DNA from 2 places in the Vibrio sinaloensis genome. Region 1 is predicted to be linked to the other one. Evidence: predicted binding sites of a transcription regulator. Region 1 holds the regulator's gene; the other holds the start of a gene.

What was found. The regulator CRP, encoded in region 1, controls carbon source genes, mostly activating them, when cyclic AMP is high. The targets are predictions, from matches to a motif close to TGTGANNNNNNTCACA.
Region 2: the regulator CRP is predicted to act here: its motif matches at 3,056-3,071, upstream of ectA (diaminobutyrate acetyltransferase).

Annotation. Positions count from the first base shown of each region.
Region 1 covers NZ_CP096199.1:2,706,737-2,721,978, reverse strand. Annotated here, with positions in the region: gene astA (arginine N-succinyltransferase) at 39-1,058, shown strand; gene astD (succinylglutamate-semialdehyde dehydrogenase) at 1,076-2,533, shown strand; gene MTO69_RS12420 (DUF1338 domain-containing protein) at 2,679-3,470, shown strand; gene crp (cAMP-activated global transcriptional regulator CRP) at 3,711-4,343, opposite strand; gene MTO69_RS12410 (phosphoribulokinase) at 4,586-5,455, opposite strand; gene MTO69_RS12405 (YheU family protein) at 5,547-5,759, opposite strand; gene MTO69_RS12400 (hydrolase) at 5,801-6,778, opposite strand; gene MTO69_RS12395 (TIGR02444 family protein) at 6,793-7,272, opposite strand; gene MTO69_RS12390 (ABC transporter ATP-binding protein) at 7,269-9,191, opposite strand; gene kefG (glutathione-regulated potassium-efflux system ancillary protein KefG) at 9,346-9,936, shown strand; gene kefB (glutathione-regulated potassium-efflux system protein KefB) at 9,920-11,716, shown strand; gene MTO69_RS12375 (YheV family putative zinc ribbon protein) at 11,737-11,931, shown strand; gene slyD (peptidylprolyl isomerase) at 12,025-12,600, shown strand; gene MTO69_RS12365 (isoaspartyl peptidase/L-asparaginase family protein) at 12,710-13,651, shown strand; gene MTO69_RS12360 (adenylosuccinate synthase) at 13,789-15,105, shown strand.
Region 2 covers NZ_CP096199.1:1,791,540-1,806,781, forward strand. Annotated here, with positions in the region: gene MTO69_RS08125 (aspartate kinase) at 1-624, opposite strand, end outside; gene MTO69_RS08130 (ectoine synthase) at 722-1,108, opposite strand; gene ectB (diaminobutyrate--2-oxoglutarate transaminase) at 1,123-2,388, opposite strand; gene ectA (diaminobutyrate acetyltransferase) at 2,413-2,955, opposite strand; gene MTO69_RS08145 (tetratricopeptide repeat protein) at 3,251-4,105, shown strand; gene hisIE (bifunctional phosphoribosyl-AMP cyclohydrolase/phosphoribosyl-ATP diphosphatase HisIE) at 4,159-4,794, opposite strand; gene hisF (imidazole glycerol phosphate synthase subunit HisF) at 4,791-5,564, opposite strand; gene hisA (1-(5-phosphoribosyl)-5-[(5-phosphoribosylamino)methylideneamino]imidazole-4-carboxamide isomerase) at 5,546-6,283, opposite strand; gene hisH (imidazole glycerol phosphate synthase subunit HisH) at 6,296-6,910, opposite strand; gene hisB (bifunctional histidinol-phosphatase/imidazoleglycerol-phosphate dehydratase HisB) at 6,924-7,997, opposite strand; gene hisC (histidinol-phosphate transaminase) at 8,058-9,098, opposite strand; gene hisD (histidinol dehydrogenase) at 9,110-10,405, opposite strand; gene hisG (ATP phosphoribosyltransferase) at 10,411-11,307, opposite strand; His leader region at 11,358-11,493, opposite strand; gene MTO69_RS08190 (Na+/H+ antiporter NhaC family protein) at 11,670-13,271, opposite strand; lysine riboswitch at 13,385-13,566, opposite strand; gene MTO69_RS08195 (H-NS family nucleoid-associated regulatory protein) at 14,086-14,499, shown strand; gene MTO69_RS08200 (inosine/guanosine kinase) at 14,654-15,242, opposite strand, start outside.

The DNA.
Region 1 (15,242 bases):
TCGAAACTCTAATTACTTGCATCAGGAGGGAAGTATCGATGCTGGTTGTTCGCCCAATTGCAATGTCGGATTACGACGCGCTGCACACCTGCGCAGTGGAGTCGGGTCACGGATTCACATCTCTACCGGTTAACGAAGAACTGTTGACCAATCGCATTACCCATTCAGAGTACAGTTTTGCTAAACCCGACGTAACCGAACCTGGTGACGAAGGTTACCTGATGGTCGGCTTTGACCATGAAACGGGTGAAGTTGCAGGCTGTACTGGTATTGAAGCGTCGATTGGTTGGGATGTGCCTTTTTACTCCTATCACATCAGTACCGTGGTGCATTCATCGCGCAAGCTGGGCGTTAACAATACGGTTAAGCTGCTGACTTTTGGCAACAACTACACAGGTTGCAGTGAGATTTGTACCCTGTTCTTGCGTCCGAGTTTCCGTCAAGGATTGAACGGCCGCTTGATGTCGAAATGTCGCTTCTTGATGATGGCTGAGCACCCGCACCGTTTCTCTAAAACCATTTTTGCTGAGATGCGCGGCGTCTCTGATGAAGACGGTAACTCGCCGTTTTGGCAGTGGTTGCAAGAGCACTTTTTCTCGATTGACTTTACCATGGCCGATTATCTAACCGGCATTGGTGCTAAAGGCTTCATTGCGGATCTGATGCCGAAACTTCCGATTTACATCAACTTGCTGAGTAAAGAGGCTCAAGCGGTGATTGGTCAGGTGCACGAAAACACTAAGCCTGCACTGCGTTTGCTGGAGAAAGAGGGCTTTACTTGCCGCAACTACGTCGACATTTTTGACGCGGGCCCGACCGTTGAGTGTGACTTGCGTAATATCGAGTCGGTGCGCCACTCGATCCGTGCCAAGGTGACGGTTGCTGAGCATGCAAGTTCGCAAGACTTCTTAATCTCGAACACCTCATTCGAACACTTCCGTGCAACCGCAGCAAAAGCGGCGTACGACCGAGAAACAGACTCTGTGATCCTTTCACCAACGGTAGCGGAAGCGCTACAGGTGAAAGAGGGTGAGTTTGTACGTATGTTGCCGCAGTAAATAAAGGATATTAGACAATGACACATTGGATTGCAGGAGAGTGGCTCGCAGGACAAGGCGAGCCAATGGACTCGGTTAGCCCATATAACAACGAGGTTATTTGGCAGGGCGTCAGTGCAACGCCGCAACAAGTGGACCAAGCTGTAGCGGCGGCGCGCAGTGCCTTCATCGCTTGGAAGAAGCTCAGCTTTGCCGAGCGTGAAGCGGTCGTGCTGGCGTTTGCTGAGCAGGTCAAACAGCACAGCGAGCAAATCGCCGAAATCATTGCCAAAGAAACCGGTAAACCGATTTGGGAAACTCGCACCGAAGCTGCGGCGATGGCCGGTAAGATTGCCATTTCTATTCGTGCCTACCATGAGCGTACCGGTGAGTCACAACGTGAAGCGGCGGGTAACCAAATTGTGTTGCGTCATCGACCATTGGGTGTGATGGCGGTGTTTGGCCCTTATAACTTCCCTGGTCACTTGCCAAATGGTCATATTGTGCCTGCGCTTCTCGCTGGTAATACGGTGGTATTTAAACCCTCAGAGCAAACTCCGCTAACTGGAGAGTTTGCGATGAAGCTGTGGGAAAAAGCGGGATTGCCAAAAGGGGTGATCAACCTAGTTCAAGGCGCTAAAGAAACAGGGATTGCCCTGGCTGAATCGAAAGGCATTGATGGCGTGCTGTTTACCGGTAGTGCTAACACCGGGCATATTCTGCACCGCCAGTTTGCCGGTCAGCCGGGTAAAATGCTTGCGCTAGAAATGGGTGGCAACAACCCAATGGTCATTTCAGAGCATTATGGCGAAGTCGATGCCACTGTCTACACCATTATTCAGTCAGCGTTTATCAGTGCAGGACAACGTTGTACCTGTGCTCGTCGTCTGTATGTGCCTGTGGGTGAGAAAGGCGACGCCTTGATCGCCAAATTGGTTGAAGCCACCAAAAAGATTCGCGTTGATCAGCCATTTGCTGAGCCGGCGCCGTTTATGGGGCCGCAGATCTCTAAAGCTGCCGCAGACTTTATTCTGGCAGCGCAAGCGAACTTACAGAAACTGGGTGGCGAGAGCTTAGTGGAAGCGACAGCCGGTGAAGCTGCATTCGTGACCCCGGGCATCATCGATGTCACCGCGATTGCTGAGTTACCAGACGAAGAGTACTTTGGTCCATTGCTACAAGTGGTGCGTTACCAAGGCTTAGACAAAGCGGTAGAACTGGCGAACGATACTCGTTTTGGCCTGTCGGCAGGTCTTGTTTCGACTGATGACAGCGAGTGGGACTATTTTGTCGACCACATTCGCGCCGGTATCGTCAATCGCAACCGCCAGTTGACCGGAGCCAGTGGTGATGCGCCATTTGGTGGCCCTGGGGCATCAGGCAACTTGCGCCCAAGTGCGTTTTACGCCGCTGATTACTGTGCTTATCCAATGGCCTCAATGGAGGGCGAAGCCACTGTGCTTCCTGCCAGCTTGAGCCCTGGTGTAGAGCTATAAATCGAATAGGTTCGCTTTTGCCCGGCCGCGGGCATAGCAACGTCATCGGCTGAAGGCTATCGGATTGACTTTTCTGGACATGTCAGTCCGGTGGCCTCTTTTATAAAACCAATAACTAAGTAAACAACCCTAACAAGGAGGCGGTATGTCGCCAGATGTTTTATTCCAGTCGTTATGGAGTGACTATATTCAACGCTTGTGTCCCTCTGCTGAAAAAGTGCATCAACTGCTGCAAGAGGATGAAGCACTGATCAATGACCACATTGCCCTGCGCACATTTAATGTTGCGCCGCTTGGCATCGCAACCTTAGCTCAGCCTTTCCTTGATGCGGGTTACAAGCCATGTGGTGATTACGTGTTTGAAAGTAAGAAGTTGGTGGCTAAGCACTTTGAGCACCCAGATCCAAAACAGCCAAAAGTCTTCATCAGTGAACTGAAAGTGGATGAGTGCTCGAGTGAGCTACAAGCTATCGTTGCCAAGCTAGTTGAGCAAGTAGACGCCGATAAGCTAAAAGGTCATGAGTTCTTGTATGGCGGTCGTTTGTGGCAGTTGAGCTTTGATGATTACCAAACCCTAGCGAAAGAGAGTGAATACGCTGCCTGGTTAGCCGCCCATGGCTATGGAGCTAACCACTTTACCGTCAGTGTTAACCAACTTAACGCATTTGATGAAGTGAAAGGGGTCAATGACCACCTGCGTCAGGCGGGCTTTACCATCAATGAGTTTGGTGGCGAAGTGAAAGGCTCACCTGAGGTATTACTCGAGCAGTCTTCTACTATGGCTGACAAAGTTGCCGTTCAGTTTACTGAAGGCAGTGAAATCATCCCTGGTGGCTTCTATGAGTTCGCCAAGCGTTACCCAATGAGTAACGGTGAACTGTATCCAGGATTTGTCGCCGCTTCAGCGGATAAGATTTTTGAGAGTACTAACGGGTAGCGATTCTACTGTTGGTGAGCAGTCGTTGAAAATGTCATTCTGAACAGCGAGGCACGAGCGTGATTCAGAATCTATTGATTGGCTGCACAAAGTATAGATTCCAGATAGCTCGTTCCTCACTTCTGGAATGACATCCGCTCAAAAAACAAAAGCCACCCAACTTGCATTGGGTGGCTTAAAATCATATTTCGTCGTGTTTTTTACTCTAGGAACTAGGTACTAAACACTCGTCACTGACAGTTAACGCGTACCGTAAACCACGATAGTCTTACCGTGAGCAGAGATCAGGTTTTGCTCTTCAAGCATCTTCAAGATACGACCAACGGTTTCACGAGAACAGCCAACGATTTGACCGATTTCTTGACGGGTGATCTTGATTTGCATGCCGTCTGGGTGGGTCATTGCATCTGGTTGCTTCGCTAGGTTAAGTAGCGTTTGCGCGATACGGCCTGTCACGTCAAGGAAGGCAAGGTCGCCCACTTTTTGGCTGGTCACTTGTAGACGACTTGCCATTTGAGCTGATAGGCGCATTAGGATATCTGGGTTAACTTGGATCAGCTGACGGAACTTCTTGAATGAGATTTCCGCTACTTCACAAGGAGATTTTGCACGAACCCAAGCGGTACGTTCTTGATCTTCTTCGAATAGGCCAAGTTCACCGATAAAGTCGCCTTGGTTTAGGTAAGAAAGGATCATTTCCTTACCTTCTTCGTCTTTGATAAGAACCGCTACAGAACCTTTAACGATGTAGTACAAAGTTTCGGCTTTCTCGCCCGCGTGAATTAGCGTGCTTTTTGATGGGTACTTATGAATATGACAATGTGAAAGGAACCACTCTAATGTAGGGTCGGTTTGAGGTTTACCTAGAACCATAATATCTCACTTCCTCTGCAGGGTACGCTTGCTGCTTTCCATGTTGTCGCAAGCCTTAAATCAAGACTTACTAGGATAAGAGCACTTTATCAATGCTGCAAGCCAACTTGTGTTTCGGTATCAAATAGTATCCTTTTTCGAAAACGATTTCTTGATTTTAATCGGGTCCGACTAGGGTTTTACTAAGCAAAAATGTGCACATGATCACGGTATGAAAAGTAATCGTGTTTTGGCTGTGAGCCTTAACCAATTTTTCCAGTTTCAATCAATTGTTGCAGTAAAGGTCTAACAATTAATTCCATCGCGAAACTCATTTTTCCGCCCGGTACCACTAGGGTGTTGTGGCGTGACATAAACGAGCCGTCAATCATGGCCAGTAAATAGGGGTAGTCGACGTTCTTAATCCCGCGCAGGCGAATCACCACAAAGCTCTCGTCTAAGCTGGGGATGCCTTTGGCGTTAAGCGGGTTAGAAGTATCGACGGTCGGGACACGTTGAAAGTTAATATGCGTGCGCGAAAACTGCGGGGTAATGTAGTTGAGGTAATCGTCCATCGAGCGGACAATCGAGTCCATCACTGCCTCACGTGAGTGGCCGCGGTCTCGGGTATCTCGCACAAATTTTTGAATCCACTCTAGGTTGACGATAGGCACCATGCCAATCAGGAAGTCTACATGCTGCGCCACATTGACATCGCCATCGACTACACCGCCGTGCAAGCCCTCGTAAAACAACACATCCGAGTTTTCCGGCAAGTCTTGCCATGGGGTGAACGTTCCCGGCATTTGATTATATGGCACCGCTTCATCGAAGGTATGCAAGTAACGACGTACTTGTCCAACCCCTTCTTGGCCAAACTTACGAAAGAACTCGGCCAGTGCAGCAAAGTCGTTGGCTTGCGGGCCAAAATAGCTGATATGGCGGCCTTGCTCACGAGCCTTGCGAATCTCGACGTCCATCTCTGGGCGGGTGAAACGGTGGAAGCTGTCCCCTTCAACCCAAGCGGGTTTGATGTTCATCATATTGAACATCTTACGAAACGCTTCTGAAGTGGTGGTGGTACCGGCGCCAGATGAACCGGTCACCGCGATAATAGGGTGTTTTGCTGACATGACAAACCTTGTCTGTAAATAACTTTCCTGTTAACGCTGACCACTATAACACGCTTTTTCAGCGAGTCACTGTATGTCATGCGCTAAATGCTTAGAACTTGTTTTTCAGTTGAATGTCGACGCTTTCATGCAGTTCGGAGTAAACCACCACCGCTTCGCCTGATTGTAATTGTGCTTTAATTTGCTCAATTTTTTGGGGCAAGGAAACTTCAGTAGCGCCGTAGTCTGTGCCCTCTCGGAGCACAAACTCACGGATCAGGTTGTCTAGGGTGTCTGGGTCAATTTGTTGCCATGGAACGATCATAAATACCTCATTATTTTATGCTCGATAGTGCAGTGCGGCTATTATGCAGAAACGGCCAAACTTTCATAGTAGGCAGGGAGGGCTTCTTCCAACCAGAAACGAGGTTTGAGCGCCGTTCCGGTCACGAAGCCCACATGCCCGCCTTGTTCAAACAGTCGATAATCGATGTTGTCGGGCAAAATGTATTTGGGGATCACCGCATCGGTCATAAAGGGATCATCTTTAGCGTGGATGATCTGCGTCGGCAGTTGAATCTCTTGCAGGCGATGAATTCCCGAGCAGCGCTGGTAGTAGTCAGCGGCATCTTTAAAGCCATGCAGTGGCGCAGTGATAAGATCATCAAAGTCGTACAAACGAGTGACGCGCTTAATGTGCTGATAACTGACACCGAGCTCGCCCTTAAGTAGATGGTGTTTCTGCAACGCACTCTTTTTGAGCGAGGAGAGCAAGTAGGTTTTGTATAACTTGGAAAAGCCTTTCTCGATCCGCTCTGAGCATGCCGAAAGATCGAGTGGCGCTGAAACAATAGTGGCGGCGTCGAGTAATGGGTTATCTCGATACTGTGCGAGGTAGTTGGCCAACATATTGCCACCTAGCGAAATGCCAACGGCGACCTTTTTCTGGTTTGGGAAATGTTGATTCAGATGCTGGAGAAACAACCGCGCGTCTTCGACTTCGCCTGAGTGGTAAGCGCGAGCCAGCCGATTGGGTTTGCCGCTGCAGCCGCGAAAGTGCATCATCACCGACAGCCAACCTTGATTGGCAAAGGCGTGCATCAGCCCGTTAGCATAAGGACTGTAAAAGCAACCTTCAAGGCCATGGAACAGCACAAACAGCGGTTTTTGTTTGGCGCTTGGCTGGTCGTAGGGCTCACTCCAAGCGATGTCGAGAAAGTCACCATCCGGCGTATCTAAGGTTTGCCATACAGGATCAAACAAGGCTTTTTTACGGATTAAACGAGGGGCTAATGTCTGCAGGTGCGGATTGGCTAAGCCAGTCGCTGCGGTAAATTGAGTCATGGTGTGTCCCTTGTTTAGCGGCTTGCGATATCGTCGTACGGCTGGGAGAAAACGGCGTAGAGGGGTTCCCCTCCTAATTGGCGGCAGTAACGCAAAGTGAGCGGTTCGCCATGGTTGGGGGCTAAGGTTAGGCTGTTGATGCAATCGACCAGATCCGATTGCTGCTGCTTTTCGAGCTGCAATTCAAATTGGAGTGCTTCGCGATATAGGGTATCTGGTAGATGCAGCTTGAGTTTTCGCCTTAGCTCGCGATAGTTAAGTAGCAGCGCTTCACTGCGACCTAGACACTCCTCGACCTGATGCCAATCTTGGTCGGAAAAACAGACCTGCTGCTCATCTAGCCACTTGAGCAGTAGCAGCAGGTTCACGTTGCCTTTGAACTGGTTTTGCAGGGTTAGGCACGCCTCTTTAACCTCTCGCACACTGTAATATTGCAGGCTAAATTGCCATAAGTGCTCCAGGGTTAAAGATATTGGGGCGTGCTCTGAACTCATTGACTATTGAACTCCAGTTCCATCTGTTCAAGCTGTTCCTGAACAGCCATCCATTCCATTTCCACCTCTTCAAGCGCACTTTTACTGTCGGCTTGAGTGGCGAGTACTTCATTAAGTTTAGCTTTATTTTCGGCGTGATAAAGCGAGTTGTCTGAGAGCTGCAGCTCGGCTTGCTCTAGCGCGACACCTAATTTATCCATTTTATCTTCAAGTTTTGTCAGGTTTTTGCGAATTGGCGCGGTCTGCTTGCGAAACTCCGCTTCGCGGCGCTTTTGCTCTTTCTTCGCCGCGGCGCTATTGGTTGAGCTCTTTTCTGGCTGCTGCTCTTGCGCTTCACGTCGTTGCAGTTTCTGCTGGTCCGTGAGCCATTTGTAATAGTCGTTCAAGTCACCGTCGAATGGCGCGACCTGACGGTCATGCACTAGGTATAGATCATCGGTGGTTGCGCGCAGTAGGTAGCGATCGTGCGAGACGATCACCATCGCCCCTTCAAAGGTCTGCAAGGCGAGGGTGAGTGCTTGACGCATATCGAGATCAAGGTGGTTGGTGGGTTCATCGAGCAGCAATAGGTTGGGTTTTTGCCATACCAGCAGCGCCAAGACCAGACGCGCTTTTTCGCCACCGGAGAAAGGAGCGACTTTTTCAAGCGCTTTCTCCCCCTGGAAGCCAAAGCTACCTAGGTAGTTACGCAGTTCGAGTTCGTTTTTATCCGGGGCAATCTGCATCATGTGTTGCAGTGGCGTCTCTTCTGGGTGCAGCGTCTCTAACTGATGCTGAGCGAAGTAGCCGATTTTAACGCCCTGCGAATAGGTCAGGTCGCCGCTTTGAGCTTGAAGCTCGCGAGACAGCAGCTTGATCAGCGTCGATTTACCGGCGCCGTTGCGGCCGAGTAGTCCAATTCGACTGCCTGGAACGAGATTGAGGCGGATCTTTTCTAAGATCAGCGTGTCATCGTAACCGGCAGAGACATCGTCCATCATGATGATAGGGTTTGGTAGAGCGGCCGGTTGGCGAAACTCAAAACTGAATGGGTTATCAAACTGAGCTGGCAGCACTTTCTCCATTCGCTCTAGTGCTTTAATGCGGCTCTGAGCTTGGCGCGCTTTGGAAGCTTTGTAGCGGAAGCGATCAATATAGCTTTGCATATGCGCCATCTGCTTTTGCTGCTTCTGGTACATCGCTTGTTGCAGCAACAGTTTTTGCGCGCGTTGATCTTCAAACGATGAGTAGTTGCCGGTGTACTCGTTGAGCAATTGGTTTTCGACGTGAATAATGCGCCCGACGATAGGGTCAAGAAAATCTCGGTCGTGAGAGATCAGCACTAGGGTCCCAGGGTAGTTTTGCAGCCAGCGTTCAAGCCACATCACTGCGTCTAAGTCTAAGTGGTTGGTCGGTTCGTCGAGTAAGAGCAAATCGGATCGGCATAGCAGCGCTTGGGCTAAGTTAAGACGCATGCGCCAGCCACCAGAAAATTGGGTCAGACTCCAACTCATTTGCTGCTGGCTAAAGCCTAAACCATCGAGGAGCTCAGCGGCGCGGGCGCGGATACTATAACCGCCGATGGTTTCGATTTTTCCGTGGATCTCTGCCACTAAGGTACCGTTATCTTGCTGTTCGGCTTTGGCAAGGTCGGCTTCTAAGCGGCGGTACTCACGGTCGCCATCAATGACATATTCGATTGCGCTGCGTTCGAGTGCAGGTGTTTCCTGTGCCACCCAAGCCAGCTCCCAGTGAGCGGGTTTGGCAAAATGGCCAGCGTCGATGGAGAGCTCATCTTTAATCAAGGCGAACAGCGTCGATTTTCCGCAGCCGTTTTTTCCGACCAGACCGACTTTGTCACCTGGCTGAATGGTTGCCGACGCTTGTTCAAGCAGAGGTTTGCCGCCGCGCAGTAGCTGTATGCCAGAGAAGGTAATCATAATATTTGCTTTATCTTTGCTCGTAATGGGTCGAATAGTAGGGCAGTTGGCAGATGATGTCGATTATTGCGTTATTCTGGTGAACAACGTATAACAATCTGATAACCACGGTTATCATCTAACTCCCAGATAGTTAAGGATTGCAATCGAATTCATGGAGACCACAACCGCAGCCAAACCCAAAGTCTTGGTGCTTTATGCTCATCCCGAGTCGCGAGCATCGGTGGCCAACCAAATCATGATCAAGAAAATCGAGTCACTTGATCACGTCACAGTACACGACATCTACGCCCATTATCCTGATTTCTTTATCGATGTGGTGGCCGAGCAAAAGTTGCTCGATGCCCACGATGTGATTGTCTTTCATCACCCACTTTATATGTACTCTTGCCCAGCTTTACTCAAGGAATGGCTCGACCGCGTGCTCGGCAAAGGGTTTGCTTTTGGTAAAGGTGAAGCATTGAAAGGCAAGTACTGGCGCAGTGTGATTACCACGGGGGGCAAGGAAGAGGCGTTTGGCAAATCAGGTTATAACCGCTATCCGCTGGCCGAGATTTTACAGCCGTTTGAGTTGACCGCGGCGTTGTGTCAAATGCATTGGATCGAGCCCTTGGTACTGTATTGGGCGCGTAATGTTTCAGAAGCGGATCGTTACCAGCATGCCGAAGCTTATCGTCACTGGTTAATGGACCCTCTCGCGGAGTTTGTAGCGCAACAAGGAGCTGCCAATGGCATTGGAAAGTGATTTTCTCCACAGCAGTGTCATCTTCCTCACCGCGGCCGTCGTGGCCGTACCGATTGCACAGCGCTTGGGACTGGGCTCAGTGCTGGGGTATTTGTTGGCCGGGGTGGCGATTGGTCCTTGGGGCTTGGGTCTAATTAGTGATGTCGAAGCGATTCTGCATTTCGCTGAGTTTGGCGTGGTGCTGTTACTGTTTCTGATTGGCCTGGAGTTGAACCCGAAGAAACTGCTACAGATGAAGGGCCCCATTTTAGGTTTGGGTGGGGCGCAGGTGGTCATTACCACTTTAGTGCTTGCGAGTATTGCACACTTGGTTGGCACTTCATGGCAAACCAGCTTAGTGATTGGCATGGGATTAGCGCTCTCCTCGACCGCGATCGCATTGCGTGTAATTGATGAGCAGGGGTTAGCTGGCAGTGAAACGGGCCAATCAGGCTTCGCTGTGCTGCTGTTTCAAGATATTGCGGTCATCCCTATGTTGGCCTTGTTGCCCGTGCTCGCGGGCAATACCGCGGGTGATTGGCTCGACGCGTTATGGATGTTAGCTGGCGTGGCGGGTTTATTGGTCGGTGGTCATTATTTGTTGCGGCCGCTGTTTCGCTATGTGGTGTTAAGCGGAGTTCGTGAACTCTTTACTGTTGCCGCGCTGCTGTTGGTGATAGGCATTGCTTTAGTGATGAAGCAGATTGGGTTGTCGATGGCCCTGGGCACGTTTCTCGCTGGGGTGATTCTGGCAGAGAGTGAATATCGCCACGAGTTGGAAATTGCTATCGAACCGTTCAAAGGTTTGCTGCTGGGGCTGTTTTTCATTGCCGTGGGTATGGCGGTGAATCTAGGGCTGCTGGCGCTGGAACCGTTGGCGGTGCTCTCTGCTGTGGTCGCTCTGGTGGTAGTGAAAGGCTTTATCCTCTATTTGTTGGCTCGCCTCGCGGGCAGTCAAGCCAAGTCTCGCAGTAAAATGGCCGCGATCTTAAGCCAAGGTGGCGAGTTCGCCTTTGTGATTTTCACCGCAGCAAGTAGCGAAGGGCTGCTCAATCAACAGCAAACCTCTTTTCTGTTGGTGGTGGTCAGTCTGTCGATGGTGACGACGCCACTATTATTGATGGCGCAGAGTAAATGGTATGCACGGCGTTTGAACAGTGAGACGCAAGAACAGCTGAAGAGCGATGTGATCAACAAGCAGCCACGTGTCATTATCGCCGGTTTCGGTCGTTTTGGTCAGATTATCGGTCGTTTGATGTACGCCAATAAAATCAAAGTGACGGTACTTGAGAGCGATGCCAGCCAAATCAAGCTGCTGCGCAAATATGGTTATAAGGTGTTCTACGGTGACGCCACCCAACTCGACTTACTGCGCGCCGCGGGTGCCGATAAAGCTGAAGCGATGATTATCTGTACCGACTCGCCAGACGAGATCATGCAAATCATCGAGTTATGCCAGACTCACTTCCCTAATCTCAAATTGCTGGCGCGTGCGCGCAGTCGGGTAGAGGCTTATCAACTGCTGAGTCATGGTGTCGACAGTTACTCTCGTGAGACCTTCCTAGGTGCACTCGACCTTGGGCGCCAGGCTTTGGTCAAACTGGGCATGCACCCATACCAAGCTAAACGCGCCGAAGCGCATTTTAGGAAACTGGATAATGCAATGCTGAAGGAGTTACTTCCTCAGCATAACGATGATAAACAATTGGCCTTAAGAGCCAAAGAAGCCCGTAAAGAACTGGAAGAGATCTTTGGTCGTGAACTAGAAAGCGATCAACAAGCCAAGAACTTCTGGGAATAAACCAATAACTGAGTAGTGACATGAAAAAAAGATTTATTGCTGGCGCTGCCTGCCCAAAGTGCGGTGTGCAAGATACCTTACGCTGGTGGATTGAGAACAATATCGAGTTGGTTGAGTGCGTTGAGTGCGGTCACCAAGATCAGCGCAAACCACAAACTGTCGAAAAAAGTGAACACAGCAGCCAAGAGATGATTGGGATTTTTAAACCCGATTGATTGTGTTTCTATAAATCATCCCCATAATAGGCGGAGTCGTAAATTTGCAGACCAGAGTGACACTCCGGTCTTTTTATCCTCCTTGGAGTTAATATGAAAATCGAAAAGAACGTAGTTGTCAGCCTGGCCTACCAAGTGAAACTCGAAGATGGTGTCGTTGTTGATCAATCTACAGCGGATGCGCCACTAGATTATCTGCATGGCAACAACAACCTAATCACGGGTCTAGAGACAGCGCTTGAAGGTAAAGAAGCTGGTGCTAAGTTCTCGGTCACTGTTTCGCCAGAAGAAGCGTACGGTGAACACAACGACGCGCTAGTACAGCGTGTTCCTGCTGACGTATTCCAAGGTGTTGACCAAATTGAAGTGGGCATGCGTTTCCTTGCCGACACTGACCAAGGTCCAATCCCAGTTGAAGTGACGGAAGTGGATGGTGACGAAGTGGTGGTTGATGGTAACCACATGCTGGCTGGTCAAACCCTAACGTTTGACGTAGAAGTGGTTGCGCTGCGTGAAGCGACGGCAGAAGAGATCGAACATGGCCATGTTCACCAAGCGGGTGGCTGCGGTCACGACCATGACCATGAAGGTGGCTGTTGCGGTGGCGAAGGTCACGGTGAAGAGAAAAAAGACGGCTGCTGCGGTGGCGGTAGCTGCGGTTCTCACTAAGCCGTTAGCTGATAGCTAAATTATACAAGGCGCTTCCTGCTGTACGGGAAGCGCCTTTTTTGTTAATTGTTCTATACCAACAAGGTCGTTAGAGATACGGAGACCAATCATGAGCCAACCATTCTCAATCGCTATTCACGGCGGAGCGGGAACCATACTACGTGAGCAAATGAGCGACGAGTTAAAAGCGTCCATCCTCGCCGACCTTGAAGCGTCGGTTCGTGCTGGGCATCGCATTCTTGCTCAATCCGGTGATGCGCTAGATGCGGTCGTTGCAGCGGTTAAAGTGTTGGAAGACTCACCGAACTTTAACGCCGGTAAAGGCTCTGTGCTGACTCACCAAGAGATGGTTGAAATGGATGCATCGGTAATGGATGGAAAAGATCTCAATGCAGGGGCGATTGCTGGCGTTCGTCATATCAAAAACCCGATTGAACTGGCTCGAGATGTGATGAACAAAAGTGAACACGTCTTACTGATAGGTGAAGGGGCGGAGGCGTTTGCCTTTGCTAATGGCTATCCATTTACCGAACAAGATTACTTCTTTACCGAGCGCCGCTATCAGCAACTGCAATCGATGAAAGAGAAAGGCTTGTTTGCGCTCTCAGAATCGAAATATCCGGATGATAAAAAGTACGGCACGGTTGGCGCGGTCGCTCTGGATCAGCACGGCAACCTCGCCGCGGCAACCAGCACAGGTGGCGTGACTAACAAAAAGTATGGTCGTGTGGGAGACTCTTCGATTATTGGAGCGGGGACGTTCGCCGAAAATGGCAATGTAGCGGTCTCAACAACGGGGATGGGCGAGTATTTTATTCGCAAAACCGTAGCGGGAGATGTGGCCGCCCGGATGCGTTATTTACATCAAGATGTGCATACTGCCAGCGAAGCCGTCATCCAAGGTGAACTGAAGCAGATGGGAGGCGAGGGCGGCTTGATTGCCATCGATGCGAAAGGGGATTTTCATTTCGCCATGAACAGCTCAGGTATGTACCGCGCCGCTATCGATATTGATGGCCAACTTAGCGTAAAAATCTACGCAGACGAATAATTGTAGAAAAAATGAGCGTGTTATTATGCTAGGTCAATGATTTAGCATTGAGTAGTGTGACCGTGCTTAAAAAATGACTGCACTGAGTGTGATTCAGTGCTAGAATCCATTTTTAACTAGCAATCAGAACTGGAAAGATGGGAAATAACGTAGTCGTTCTAGGCACCCAATGGGGTGACGAAGGTAAAGGTAAAATTGTTGACCTTTTAACTGAAGATGCAAAGTACGTGGTTCGCTACCAAGGCGGTCACAACGCTGGTCACACTCTAGTCATTGACGGTGAAAAAACCGTTCTTCACTTAATTCCATCAGGTATCCTGCGCGATAACATCAAATGCATTATCGGCAACGGCGTAGTCCTTTCACCTGAAGCTCTAATCAAAGAAATGAAGCCTCTTGAAGAGCGCGGTATCCCAGTACGTGAGCGTCTTTTCATTTCTGAAGCTTGTCCTCTCATTCTTCCTTACCATATCGCTATGGACCAAGCGCGTGAAATCGCTCGTGGTAACAAAGCGATTGGTACGACCGGTCGTGGTATCGGTCCTGCGTACGAAGACAAAGTGGCTCGTCGCGGTCTACGCGTCGGCGACCTGTTCGATATGGACACGTTCGCAGAGAAACTAAAAGAAGTGATGGAGTTCCATAACTTCCAACTAGTGAACTTCTATAAAGCGGAGCCAGTGAGCTACGACGAAGTGCTAGAACAAGCGAAAGGCTATGCTGACCTGCTTACTTCAATGGTTATCGATGTGACTGATGAGCTTGACGCTGCGCGTAAGCGTGGTGACAAGATCATGTTCGAAGGCGCGCAAGGTACGTTGCTTGATATCGACCATGGTACTTACCCATATGTAACCTCATCGAACACCACGGCTGGTGGTGTTGCTGCGGGTTCGGGTTTTGGTCCTCGCCACATCGGTTACATCCTAGGTATCGCTAAAGCATACTGTACGCGTGTAGGCTCTGGTCCTTTCCCAACCGAACTGTATGACGGTCAAGACAAGCAAGATCCTGTGGGTAAACACCTAGGTACAGTTGGCCATGAGTTTGGTGCAACAACCGGTCGTTTGCGTCGTACAGGTTGGTTTGATGCCGTGGCAATGCGCCGTGCGATTCAAATCAACTCAATTTCAGGCTTCTGTTTAACTAAGCTTGACGTGCTTGATGGTCTAGAAGAGCTAAAAATCTGTACTGGTTACAAGATGAAAGATGGTTCAATTCTAGAAGTTTCTCCAATGGCTGCAGAAGCGTTTGAAGAAGCGACGCCAATCTACGAAACCATGCCAGGTTGGTCTGAAAACACCTTTGGTGCTAAGTCATTAGACGCGCTACCAAAAGCGGCGCTAGATTACATCAAGCGTATCGAAGAGCTAACTGGTGTACCAGTAGATATCATCTCAACTGGCCCAGATCGCAACGAAACCATCATCAAGATTCATCCTTTCGATGCTTAATGATTGATCGTTAAAGATATTCTGAAAACCAGCGCTCAGGCGCTGGTTTTTTTATGTTCATTTTCCTTGAAATCTCATGTTGTTATGGCAACAATTTGCCATGTGGCGGCAATTTTGATTAAAGAGTTAGCGATGAT
Region 2 (15,242 bases), 920 kb from region 1:
AAGCCCCTCAGAACAAGACGCATAGCCAGTCACAATAGGCAGCTCTTTGGTGACATCAATGCCAGCAAATGCATCTCGAATACTCTCATCCAAGCTTTTCGGCGTATTGGTCGTCCAACCAGAGAGGTCGACAAAACGAGCATTTAGGCCGATGTTCTTCAGTTTTAGTACCGTGTTAAACGCACTATGCGCTTCACCGATTGACGCTAAAAACTCACGGATTTGTGGTAAGTAATGACGCAGCGAAAACTGGCCATACTCGCAGGTTTCAAGAATATTGGAGATGCAGTTCTTCGCCTCTGCAATGCGCGAGCGAATAAACTTGTCTGCGCGGTGGCGACTCATTGGGTCGGCAAACATATGTTCATTGGTCAATAGCATACGTTGCTCTAAATAAGAGAGCGCTTCTTGCCAACCGTCATCGCGTTTGGCAATCAGTTGATAGACACCTGGCTTGCTGGTTTTTTTACACTCAAGTAGTGAGTCGGTCATGCCGCCATACGCCGATACAACAAACACTCGGTTATAACGGTCGTTTTCAGCGGGACGTAAAATAATGTTATCGAGAACAGCATCAAATGCTGTCATTGAGGTACCGCCGATTTTCTCTACGGTATAAGTCATATAAGAACCTTTTGGGTTTCTAAAATGTGGGTTGAGTGGGTGAACAAAAGGGGCATCTTGCCCCTAAGAAAGGTCAACAGACCCTCGAAACAAACGATTAATCAACCAGTGGGTAGACACCGTTTTCATCATGAACTTCTTGACCTGTAATAGGCGGATTGAACACACAGGCCATCACCATTGGCGTACCTTTGTAAGCACGCAGATAATGTTCATCATGTTTGTCTAGGATGTAGAGGGTGCCTGGACGGATCGGATAGGTTTCGCCGCCAACCACTTCAATCTCTCCTTCACCACTCACACAGTAAACTGACTCAAGATGATTCTTGTAGTGGATGTGCGTTTCAGTATCTTCATAAATGGTTGTGATATGAAATGAGAACCCCATGTTGTCATCCTTCAACAACATACGAACGCTTTCCCAGGTTTCAGCGACCACGCGACGTTCACTATCACGACACTCTTCTAGTGTTCTTACTATCATGTTTCACTCTCGTTTTAAGATGCTTTCTTAATGTGTTTAGCGGCTACTTGATTCACTGATTTCTCAAAGATCGCTAGGCCTTGATCTAACTCAGCTTCAGTGATGGTCAACGGGCAGAAAAACTTCACCACCTCATCATTTGGACCAGCCGTCTCGATCACCATGCCATTGTCAAAACAGGCACTGGTAATCTCATCAGAGATGTCTCCGTCGTGACACTCGACACCCGTCATCATGCCTCGACCCTTTTGCTGCAAGAACAGCTCTGGATAACGTTTAATGTTGCGCTGAATGACTTCGCTCACTTTTGCAGAGCAAAGGGCAATGTGTTGTTCGAATTGTTCATCAGCCCAGTAGATTTCTAGCGCTTTTGCAGCGGTGACAAAGGCATGGTTGTTACCGCGGAAGGTGCCGTTGTGTTCACCTGGTTTCCACAGGTCGAGCTCAGGTTTGAGCAATACCACCGCCATTGGTAGACCGTATCCACCGATTGATTTAGATAGGGTCACGATGTCAGGAACGATGCCAGATGGCTCAAAGCTAAAGAAAGTTCCAGTGCGGCCACAGCCTGCCTGTATATCATCAACAATCATCAGAATGTCATGTTGGTCACAGAGCTTACGCAGGCGCTGGAGCCATTGATTTGAAGCTGCATTGAGTCCGCCCTCGCCTTGCACTGTTTCCAACAGCACTGCGGCAGGTTTATCCATACCGGCAGAGTTATCATTGAGCATGGTTTCGAACAGTTTAAGGCCGTCAATATCTGCGTAACCTTCGAATGGAATGCGCGTCACATTGGTCAAGCTCGTGCCTGCACCTTGGCGGTGATGCTGGTTACCGGTTGCCGACAACGCACCCGTTGTGCAGCCATGGAAACCGTTAGTGAATGCCACTACTGAGTCACGACCTTTGACCTTACGCGCCAACTTCAGCGCTGCTTCGACAGCATTGGTGCCTGTCGGTCCAGTAAACTGGACTTTATAGTTCAGATCGCGCGGTGCCAAAATATAATTTTGTAGCGCGGTTAAGAAGTCCGCTTTTGCTTGAGAATGCATATCTAGACCGTGGGTTAGGCCATCCATCTCGATGTACTCAAGCAAGGCGAGTTTTAATACAGGGTTATTGTGGCCGTAGTTCAGTGAACCTGCCCCAGCGAGGAAATCTAGGTAACGATCGCCTTGTTCAGTTTCGAGCCAGCAACCTTTTGCTTTAGTGAATACTACTGGAAAACTGTTCGAATAAGAGCGGACTTTTGATTCCTGCTTTTTAAAAATATCCATGATGATACCGTTTCTAACTCCTGATTATTGGTTGTGGTTTAGTGGGATACGATATAGGTATTCGCTATCATGCTTCCCTTTGAAGTGTTTATGCTCGTCAAGAAATTTACTCACCTTACCTTGCAAACCATGCTGTTGGTCTAGCTTGTTAAACAGTGCCCATGATGCTTGGTTGTCTTTGGTGATGGTGGTTTCAACCGCGTCAATGTTGCGCAAGTTTTCTCGGTTGAGCAGCGATGAAAGCATAGTGAATGCTAGACCTTGACCACGAAAGTCAGCGCCGATTGCCACCTGCCAGACGAACAGAGTGTTCGGTTGCTCAGGTTTTACGTAAGCAGAAATAAAACCCGCAACCTTGTCGCCTTGCTTAGCGATCACACACGTTTTACTAAAGTGAGTAGACTGCAAAAAATTACAGTACGAAGAGTTAACATCAAGAGGTGGACACTCAGCAATCAACTGGGCGACGCCATCTCCATCTTCAGCACAAGGCTGACTTAATTTCAGTTCAGACTGGTGGTCATCCTGTATTTCTGGGTACATAACCCAAGGTGCTGAAGCTATCATGTGTAAATACATTTCCTTTGAACTCTAAACAATTAACGCCATTAATATCGGCTAAACCGGATTGAAAGATCAAATCACACTGACATTAAGCGCCCATTTATGTGACTCATATCACATAAACAAGCCAAATATTAATTAGTGGTCTAATTAATGATTTATCAACATGCTGATCGTGTTAGGGTAACGCCCGCGCGATGGCGCTGATTCGTCGAACAAATGACGCTGACGTGTAAAAACATGAACAAATTTGTTAAGGTTTCGGCACTACAAATCAAATAGATAGATGGACGCGAATATGCGACTTTGGATAACGTTTCTCGGCTTGCTTTGCACTCTAACTAGTCTGCCAGCCTTCTCTGAACCCACCGCCTACTCAGATTCGGAATTACTCGACCGCCCACTAATGGAGCGTTATATCCTGGATGAACTCAAAGCATTGAGGCAAGATCAGCAAGATTTAGAACGTCGAGTCATCGTACAAATTACCGATCGTGAACTGAGCGTGGCTGACAAGTCACTTAACTATGCCAACGTCACTGTTACCTACTTTTTCTATATCATCGCAGGTGTCGCGTCTCTTATCGCTTTTGTTGGATGGCAGTCTCTACGGGAGTTCAAGCACAACACTAAAGAGATGGCGGACAAGCGTCTTGATGCAATCGCCAAAGATTACGAGAAAAAGTTCAGCGTGCTCGAACGCGACCTGAAACGCAAAACTCGTATCATCAGTGAAAACAATAAAGAAATTGAAAAGATTAATGAGATTCACAACTTGTGGTTGCGAGCGCAAAGCATGCCGACCGCAGAGCAACGGATTGATGTGTTCGATGAGATTTTAACCATCAGACCTGGTGATTTAGAAGCCTTAACTTACAAAGCCGACGCGGCGATGGAAATTAAAGAGTACCACTGGGCACTTAGCCTTTGTAACCGCGTGCTCGAGCTAGACACCACCAATGGCCCTGCACTCTATCAAAGAGCCTGTGCCTACTCCCGTTTGGGTGTTGAGGAGCAAGCTATTGAAGATCTCGAAAAGGCGATTGAAGCCAGCCCGTCTATCTCTGATTTGATCGATAATGAGCCGGATTTGGAAGGTTTGCATGGCAACCCGAGGTTCGATGCCCTAATTCCGGTACACACAGAAACTTAGCGATTTAGATACAACAAAGCCGCCTTTTTCGGCGGCTTTTGTGTTTAATGCGATTATTTATGACGCTCTTTTAGCTTGTTAATCACATCGTTGATTGATAAGCCTTGATCCTGCAGCAGTACCATCAGATGGTAAATCAGATCCGCAGACTCACACACTAACTCCGCCTTATCGCCCGACGTCGCCGCAAGCGCGACTTCAACGCCTTCTTCACCCACCTTTTGCGAAATCCGCTTGGTGCCACGAGCATAAAGACTAGCGGTGTAAGACGAGTCTGGATCGGCACTCTTGCGGGCAGCCAATAATTGCTCAAGTTGATGAAGCCACACCATTTGGCTCTCTTCTTGCACATCACCATCCCAACAGGTCGTTGTGCCCGTGTGGCACGTCGGGCCAATGGGATTCACTTTAACCAGTAGTGTATCGCTGTCGCAATCTAGGGCGATGTTCTTAAGCTGCAACACGTTGCCCGAGGTTTCACCTTTGGTCCAAAGGCGTTGTTTGGTGCGCGAATAAAAGGTTACTTGACCTGTTTCACCCGTTTTTGCCAACGCATCCTGGTTCATGTAACCCATCATCAGCACTTGGCTAGACTCAAAATCTTGGACGATGGCAGGGACCAGACCATCCACCTTTTCCCAGTTGATTCGCTCTGTTAGCGAACTGACGTCGGCGGTGTTAAAACTCATAGTCGTACCTCAATACCTTGTTGTTTCAAATACTGTTTTAGTTCACCGATATTGATGACTTGTTTGTGGAATACCGAAGCGGCAAGTGCGCCATCAACGTTAGCTTTTTGGTAGGCTTCGGCAAAGTGCTCCATCGCACCTGCACCGCCCGACGCAATCAAGGGGACGTTACACACTTCACGCACCATGTTCAGTTGGTCGATGTCATAGCCGTTACGTACACCGTCTTGGTTCATCATGTTGAGCACGATTTCACCAGCACCACGTTTTTGTACTTCTTGCACCCAATCACGGGTTTCCCATTGAGTCGCCTTGGTGCGTTCCTCATCACCAGTAAACTGGTAGACCTGATACTTGCCGGTCTCTTTGTCGTAGTAGGAATCGATACCTACCACAATACATTGCACGCCAAACTTGTCCGCAAGGTCGGTAATCAACTGAGGGTTGGCCAATGCAGGTGAGTTAATCGACACCTTATCTGCGCCAAACTCAAGAATGCGCGCCGCGTCCTCTGCCGATTTAATACCACCAGCCACACAGAACGGAATATCAATCACCTCTGCCACGCGTGCAACCCAACTTTTATCGACAACGCGGCCATCACTTGATGCCGTGATGTCATAAAACACCAACTCATCTGCACCTTCTTCCGCATAGCGCTGCGCCAGAGGAACGATGTCGCCAATGATTTCGTGGTTGCGGAACTGGACGCCTTTAACCACCTGTCCATCACGCACATCAAGACATGGAATTATTCGCTTTGCCAACATGCAAATGCCTCCTCTGCTGTGAACTTACCGTCTAACAGTGCGCGGCCCACAATCACTCCAGCCACACCACTGCCTTTTAGTGCTTCGATGTCTGCTAATGAGCCGATACCACCTGAAGATTGGAACTGCACTTGAGGGTACTGTTTGCATAGATCGACGTAAAGCTCGACATTTGAGCCTTCTAGCGTGCCGTCACGAGAGATATCGGTACAAAGCACGTGCTGCAAACCTACCGTTAAGTAATCGCTGATCAGCGCTTCAATAGTCACGCCCGAGTCTTCTTGCCAACCGGAGATCGCGACTTTACGGGTGCCGTCTTGGTCAATGTTGATGTCTAGCGCGAGCACGATTTTCTCCGCGCCGTACTTTTCCATCCAACCTTTCACAAGCTCTGGTTGTTTTACTGCGGTAGAACCGACTACAACACGCTGCGCACCGGCTTCTAACAGATCAATCACGTCTTGCTCTGTACGCACACCACCACCGATTTGGATGTTCGCTGGCGTGCTGGCTAGTAGCTTTGCAATTAAATCAAGTTGGCGCGCTGTGGTGTCTTTCGCGCCAGTTAAGTCCACCAAGTGCAGCCAGTTGGCACCCGCTTGGTGGTACAAGTTGAACTGCTCGGCTGGGTCGACTTTGTACTCGGTCACTTGACCGTAATCACCTTGATAAAGGCGAACCACCTGTCCTTCAATTAAATCAAGAGCTGGAATAATCACACTAAATCCCTTTTATAATTCTAAGAAGTTTTGAATAAGCTTCGCGCCCGCTTTTGAAGAACGCTCTGGGTGGAACTGCACACCATAGTAGTTGCCACTCTGCACTGCTGCAGTAAATGGATTTCCGTAATCACATTCGGCGATGGTGTAGCCTCCAACTGGCATCGCAAAGCTGTGCACAAAGTAGAAGTACTCGCCTTCCTCAATCCCTTTGAAAAGTGGATGACCCGCCTTTGCCGCCACCGTGTTCCAGCCCATATGAGGAAGCGGTAGATCGCCAGTTTGCAGTAGCTTCACTTCACCGTCACACAGTCCGAGACACTCCACCAGCTCGTCTGCTTTTTGGCCTTTCTCTTGAGAAACTTTACCGAGCAATTGCATACCTAAACAGATACCAAGCAACGGCTTTTCTACTTGTTTTACCAAGTTGATTAGATCACGCTCTTCAAGGTTTTTCATCGCTTCACTCGCGGTTCCTACGCCCGGTAGAAACAGCTTATCCGCAGCCAAAACCACTTGCGGATCTTTAGATATGGTGACCTCATAACCAAGGCGTTCAATGGCGAACTTGACTGAAGATACGTTGGCGCATCCGGTATCGATAATGACGACTTTCTGTTCTGTCATTGGTTACTCTCCCTTAAAGAACGCCTTTACTACTTGGCAGTTCAGTACCTTCAACTTTGATCGCTTGACGTAACGTGCGGCCAAAGGCTTTAAACAAGCTCTCAATAATGTGGTGATCATTGTCGCCCGCAGAAGAAAGGTGCAGCGTACACGCTAGGGTATCCGTCAGAGAGCGGAAGAAGTGAACCACCATCTCCGTTGAAAGATCACCGACCTGCTCACGACCAAACTGGGCATCAAATTTAAGGTAAGGACGACCAGATAGATCCAATGCACATTGTGCTAAACATTCGTCCATCGGCAGACTAAAGCCAAAGCGACCAATGCCACGCTTATCGCCTAACGCCTCTTTCAGAGCTTGACCAAGAGCAAGCGCGGTATCTTCGACGGTGTGGTGATCATCAATATGCAAGTCACCTTCTACTTTACACACCATTTGGAAGCCACCGTGAGTGGCAATTTGATCTAGCATGTGGTCAAAGAATCCCAGCCCGGTAGAGATATCGTTGCCCCCTTGCTCATCCAGGTTGACCGCAACTTTGATGTCGGTTTCCTTTGTGGTGCGAATGACTTCTGCCACACGCGCGTTTACCGTCAGATCTTTAACGATTTGCTTCCAGTTCATGGTGTCAGGGTGATACTGGATGCCGCGAATCGCCATGTTCTCTGCCAACTGAAGATCCGTGACGCGGTCACCGATAACGGCAGAGTGTTTGAAATCGACTTTACCTTGTTGCAGGTACTCTTTCACCAAGCCAAGTTTTGGCTTGCGACACGAGCAGTTTTCGTGGTCAAAGTGAGGACAAATCAGTACATCATCAAACTTGACGCCCTGAGATTCGAAAATCTCCATCATCATGTTATGTGGGGCATCGAAATCAGCTTGTGGGTAGCTGTCGGTGCCGAGGCCATCTTGGTTTGTCACCATAACTAACCGATAGCCTGCATCTTGCAAGGTAAGCAGACTAGGGATCACCAATGGCTCTAGTTTAAGTTTATCTAGACGGTCAACTTGAAAATCAACAGGAGGCTCAACAATTAAGGTGCCATCACGGTCGATAAATAGAATTTTTTGTTGCTTACTCACTCGAACTTCCTTATTTCAAAATAGGATGATGCAGCGAAAAGCCGCCACACCAAAATCGCTTTAGCTGTAATAATTTCTAATGAAACCGAGGGTTTTCTCACACTCATCTCGGCTGCCAATACTAATACGGACACAATCCTCTATCGGCGAATTGCGTAAAATGATTCCGCTATCCCATGCTGCTTTAAACAGTTCATCGCCATTAGGGAACTTCACTAATAGGTAGTTTCCCCAACCTTCATAAATTTTTAGCCCAGTAATCATGGATAAACCGACTTGCAAATAGGCGCGATTGGCATTGAGGTCGAGCACTTGAAATTTAGCTCGAGCCAAGCCCGCCTCAGACAGCGCCTGAGTCGCGATTTCAGCCACAGGTACAGGCACTGGGTAAGGGGCGATAACCTTAAGCAGCACATCGATTAACTCTTTGTTTGCCAGAGTAAAACCGCAGCGCAAACCTGCAAGTGCAAAGGCTTTAGATAGGGTACGCAAGATAGCCAAGTTAGGGTACTGTTCTAACAAGTCGACCGTCGACGCTTCTGGACAAAAATCAATGTACGCTTCGTCCATCACCACAATGGCTCGGTCTTTGGTCATCTCGAGCAGAGAGACGATATCTTCACGTTTCACCAAGTTACCGGTTGGATTGTTGGGCGAACAAACAAACACCAGCTTTACGCCATCAAGATTGGTTTCAATCCCAGCCAGGTCAAGTTGCCAGTCCGATGTTAATGGTACCGTTTTACGCTCAACACCAATGGTTTCGGCACTGATAGCGTACATGCCGTAAGTAGGCGGGCAATAGAGAATGGCATCTTCACCTGGCTCAACAAAAGCACGAATCAGTAACTCAATGCCTTCATCCGCACCGCGAGAGGTTAAAGTTTGCTCTGGTTTCACCCCCGCATACGCAGCGTAAGCTTGTATCAACTCTTTAGGTTGGCATTCACTGTAGCGATTGAGGCGAGCAAAATCGGTTTTGTATTCATTGTCAAAAGGTGATTCATTGGCGTTTAGCCACACATCACCGCTTCCGCCAATGCGACGCGCAGAAAGGTATGGCGTCAATTGTTGAACTTGTTTACGTGCTAGCTTTTCCATCTCAATATTCCTTACGCTTTACCAGCCAGCTTCTCAACGCGAATCGTGACAGCACGTTTGTGGGCATCAAGCCCTTCAGCTTCTGCCATAGTGACCACAGTTGGCGCCAGATTTTTTAGCCCCTCTTTCGACAACTCTTGAACCGTCATGCGCTTAGAGAAATCTGCTAATCCAAGGCTTGAGTAGGTGCGGGTATAACCGTAGGTAGGAAGCACGTGGTTAGTGCCGGAAGCGTAGTCGCCCGCTGACTCTGGCGACCAATCACCCAAGAAGATCGAGCCAGCATTATCAAGCAGTGGCAACAACTCGCGCGGGTTTTTAGTTTGAACGATGAGGTGCTCAGGACCGTAGTAATTAGAGATTGCAACCGATTGAGTGATCGATTCGGCAATAATAATTAAACTCGACGCCAGTGCTTGCTGGGCAATGTCAGCGCGTGAAAGCTGCTTTAATTGACGTTGAACCGCATCCGTTACTTGATCGGCAATAATCGGCGAAGGGGTTACTAATACCACTTGAGAGTCAGGACCGTGCTCGGCTTGGCTCAGCAAATCGGCAGCGATAAAATCGGCATCAGCGGTCTCATCGGCCAACACCAGGACTTCCGAAGGACCTGCTGGCATATCGATAGCAGCGCCGCGAAAATCGTTACTCACCTGGCGCTTGGCTTCGGTAACGTAGGCGTTACCCGGGCCAAAAATTTTGTCTACTTTCGAGACGGTTTCGGTCCCGTATGCCATCGCCGCTACGGCTTGACCGCCACCAACGTTGTATACTTCATCAATACCACACAACTTGGCAACGTAGAGAATCTCGTCGGCGATAGGCGGTGGCGAGCACAGTACCACTTTACGACAGCCGGCGATTTTCGCTGGTACGCCGAGCATCAATACCGTTGAAGGAAGTGGTGCGCTGCCGCCGGGGATGTAAAGGCCCACTTTTTGAATCGCTCGCGTCACTTGCTCACACACAACCCCAGGCTGAGTCTCTACCTTAATCGGTTGAGGTTTCTGCGCTTTGTGGAACTTAGAAATGTTTTGGTAAGCTTGCTCAAGCGCTTGCTTCATCTCAGCAGAGAGTCTTAAACACGCCTGGTCAATCTCAGCTTCTGACACTCGAATCGATTCCGGTTTTACCCCATCAAATCGCTCAGTCAGCTCGATCAATGCCGCATCACCATCTTGACGTACCTTAGCAATAACCTCAGAAACAGCGGCGGTAATATTTGCGCCTTCGCTGATTGCAGGGCGCTCTAATATTGAATCTTGTTGTGATTCACTCAATGACTGCCAAACAACGGTTCTCATCGCTTTTACCCCATCATTTTTTCAATTGGTAGCACTAAGATTGAACTGGCACCCAGTTCTTTTAGCTGCTCCATGGTTTCCCAGAATAGATTCTCGGTACTCACCAGGTGCACCGCCACTTTCTCTTTATCGCTTGATAATGGCAGTACTGTCGGGTCTTCAGCACCAGGTAGTAGGGATTTGATCTGTTCGAGCTTGCTGACGGGAGCGTGAAGCATGATGTATTTCGACTCTTTAGCTTGTTGCACACCTTGCATACGAGTGAGAAGTTTCTCTATAAGTGCTGTCTTGTCGGCATCAAATTCGCCTTTTCGCTGGATGAGCGTTGCTTTGGACTGGAAAATGACTTCGGCTTCTTTTAGGCCGTTCGCTTCTAGCGTTGCGCCCGTTGACACAAGGTCAGCAATAGCATCGGCCAAACCTGCACGCGGAGCCACTTCAACAGAGCCGGTCAGCATACAGGTCGAGAATGAAACACCTTGCTGGTCCATGTAAGCTTTTAACAATTGCGGGTAAGTCGTGGCGATGCGTTTTCCTGCAAGATCTTGCGGCCCGTTGTACTCTTCGTCTTTATCAATGGCAATCGACAAGCGGCAGCCACCGAAATCTAAACGACGCAGCGTTACAAACTCACTTGGCTCGCCGAGCGCTTTGCGGTCTAGACGGACTTCTTCAAGCTCATTCTCACCGATGAAACCTAGGTCGACCACCCCATCCATGATAAGACCAGGAATATCATCATCACGGACGAGTAACAGGTCAATCGGCATATTTTCAGAGTGAACGACTAAACGCTCACCCATCACATTGAACTTCACTCCACACTTTTTCAGTAAGGCTTGGCTCTCTTTACTAAGGCGGCCTTTCTTTTGGATTGCGATTCTTAGGCGTTGTGTTTGCATTACTTTGTCCCTGTGCAAATTTGTCATCATTCGAAATTATTAAACTAAAAACTAAAAAACCCTCGGAAGAATGTATCTCCCGAGGGTTCTAAATCTTGTAGTTTGCGATTTGGCCTCCGGGAGTTTCCTATCTCCCGGGTATGCGTACATCTCCCGAAAGACTAGACTGGGTGATGATGGTGATGAATGTTCATTACTGATAAACGCATACTTGAAAAGCTCTTTTGTTTCGCTTGGTTGATAACCACACTAACCAAGGCGAACATTTTTTTCAACCATTAATTTGTACTTTTTTCATTTTGTATATGACAAATAAAAGAGGGAGCCGAAGCTCCCTAACAAGACAGATGAATTTCAGTCAGTTACGCGTCTTGGCAAGCGGCCATTCTCGACTTAGACAGTACAGAGAGCAGCACACATACTAAGATAAAGCTCACGCTCGCCGCAGCAAATGCTAAAGATACTGACGCCGTCATACCTAGAGTTACGAAGCCAATACACGAAACTGCTGCAACCGACAACGCATAAGGGAGCTGAGTCGCCACGTGATCGATGTGGTTACAACGAGCACCGGTTGAAGAGAGTATGGTGGTATCTGAAATCGGCGAACAGTGGTCACCAAACACCGAACCTGCCAGTACCGCACTTAACATAGGCAGCATAAGCGCAATATCGGTCGCACCGGCCATGTCACCCGCAATCGGTAACATAATGCCAAACGTTCCCCACGAAGTACCGGTAGAAAACGCCATTAAGCCAGCAAGCAGGAATAAGATAACAGGTAGCCAATGCGGGTTGATATTACCTTGCGCCAAAGTTGACAGGAATTTGCCCGTGTTCATGTCGCCGATCACTGAACCAATCGTCCAGGCGAAAACCAGGATCAGGATAGCGCCAAACATCGATTTCGCGCCAATCCACAGAGTGCGTGAAATCTGGTTAAAGGCGAGTCCTTGCTTAAATACAGTATATAGCGCGACCACCAGGCCGACTAAGCCACCATAAATCAAAGACATGCCAACATCGGTATTTTCAAATGCGCCGAGCAAGTTAAACGCGACACCATCCGCAGCCAGTGCCTGACCGCCGGTATAAAGCATTGACGCCACTGTGGCTACAATCAGCAGCACAATCGGTAACACCAAATCAGAGACTTTGCCGCCAGAGCTCTCGACAATGTCCAGTTCTTCATTCAGCTCATGGGCTTCTTGCGAGTCTTCTGCCTGCTCTTTCGCAAAACCCTGACCTCGCGATGCCGCGATTTCGTGGTCGCGCATCTTGCCAATATCAAGGCCAAACCATGCCACGGCAAACACCATCAATAGCGCAAAGATGGCATAAAAGTTCATCGGAATAAGACGAACATAAGCACCAAGCGCAGAGTATTCAGTAACACCGTGCGACACCAAGATGCCACCAATGATGGTCATAATGTATGCCCCCCAGCTTGATGCTGGCATGATGACACACATAGGTGCGGCGGTTGAGTCAAGAATGTAAGCAAGCTTGGCGCGAGAGACATAAAAGCGATCCGTCACAGGACGAGAAATCGCACCGACGGCTAGGCTGTTAAAGTAGTCATCGACGAAAATAAACACGCCTAGAAAAGCCGCCAACAGCTTAGAGCCACGTTTGCTCTTAACGCGTGATTGCGCCCACTCAGCGAATGCACGTGTACCACCCGACAAAGTCAGTAACGCAGTCATCATGCCAAGCAAGAGTAAGAAGCCGACAATACTCATGTTCCACGTATTCAAGCCCCCATCTTCAACGAAGACACTCGAAACTGTGGTACCGATGTAACCAGCGGCATTCGCCAGCGAGTAATCGTTTAAAAGGACAGCGCCAAGAACAATACCCACGCCTAACGAAACCAATACGCGACGAGTAATAATAGCGAGACTCAATGCCACTAACGGCGGCAAAAGAGACAAAGGAGATGATGCAAAATCAATTAAATTCATGATCTTCAAAAACCAGTAATAAATGGTTAGAGATCTACTGCAGACTAGTTGAAGGAATTCATTTCCGACAATGTAGTTAGAATAAGCGACGGGCAAGCGAATGCTTGACCCAGCCCTACAGTAGCGCTCCATAGTTTTACAAATTATAGACTATGGCAGTGTTACCCCTTTCGAGTGTAACCCCAGCAAGCTCCTTTGATATGGATACTCACTTCGGCGAAATAACCTTTCCAGCTTGTTCATTGGCATCACCCCAACAAGCATTACTTATTTATTCCGCGCCTCTACCGCGAGTGATGGAACTTTAAACTAATGAAAAATCAATTTAACAATAATTTAACCAGCACAACGCATTAGGTTGACGCCATTGTACTTATCTCAACCTATGATTCAACAGATTATTCTAAGTTTTCTTATTAACCATGTGACATTCGCATACTCGTTGAATATCGATGCTATTTGAATATTCATCCAGTTCAATAACCTTAGGTTGCGCAAAGCAAACATATTCGCGACGCAATATCCGATATTTTAAATGTATAACGCTTCTTTACAGGTAAGCTAGCATGTCTATATGCCCGTTCAGTCATAGTTAGATTGTTATAATAGATAGCTCACACATATATGAAACGAATGTAGCAGGTTCGCATCTTTTAGAGCGCCATTTTGGATTAAGGCATCTGGTTGGTAAGAAAGATTATATTTTGATCTCTCAAAGAATTTTATTTATCTAAATTATTCTCTATTCGATTGTATTATTTATATGAGCAGTTTATGATTCTTCTATCGGCAACTTATATGAAGAGATGAAGAAATGTCGGAATTAACGAAAACACTATTGAATATTCGTAGTCTGCGCGCTTTTGCTCGTGAACTTACAGTCGAGCAATTAGAAGAAGCTTTAGACAAATTAACCACTGTTGTTGCAGAGCGTAAAGAAGCGGAAGAAGCTGAACGCGCGGCAGCAGCTGAGCAAGAGGCTAAATTAGCCGCAATTGCTGAGCAAATTTCAAAAGATGGAATCGATGTAGACGCACTCATTTCTGCGCTTGCTGGAGAGTCAAAAACAAACAGCAAAGCAAAAACTAAACGCGCTCCTCGTCCACCAAAGTACAAATATGTGGATGCTTCTGGCAAAGAGAAAACTTGGACTGGCCAAGGCCGCACTCCTTCTGCCATTCAGACACAGTTGGACGCAGGCAAGTCACTCGATGACTTTCTCATTTAATCTCTGATAGAACCCTAATCAGATTAAGTATTTTTAAAAGCGCCGATTGGCGCTTTTTTATTACACACAAAAAATGCCTGAACAAGTTCAGGCATTATCATTCTTAATTTAATACTACGTATAAATACGGAGAGTATTTTTACTAGTGTTCCGATTAACGTTCCCAGTAAGCTTCTTCTAAACTATCTTCTCGCTCAGGCAAGCCTTTCGACAATCGTGGCGAGTGTTGAACCAGCACTTCGTAACTAGCACGATTTGAATACTTACATACTTGAGAAAATGAAGAGTAAGTAAGATAAGAATATGTATGCTTACTTGAATTAGGCACATTTTCTTTATGGTATTTATTTGCAGCCATATCGTGCAACAATGCCGATAATGCAGCATCTCCAGCACCATTGGTATTTTTTATTTTCTCAGGGCCACCCATATAAGGTGAAATATGTGAATAGACCTTGATCGGGTTTTCACAAAGCGACTTCGATGCTGGGCGGCTAAATTCATAGCGGTTAAACTCAGCAATGCTGCCTGGCAGTAGCGGCAATGAAGTCTCGCGTTTTGCGGCATCTTCAGTATAACCCGCCATAAATAGACCTAACGGCCCTGCGGTACACAATACCAGATCCACCCACTCTAGGGCTTTGTCAGAGGCCATCAAGGGATCTGACTCACCGGTCAAGGCTTCAGCTTCATCTTCATTCATCGCAACCACGCTGACATGCTCACGTAAGAACTGCTGCCAG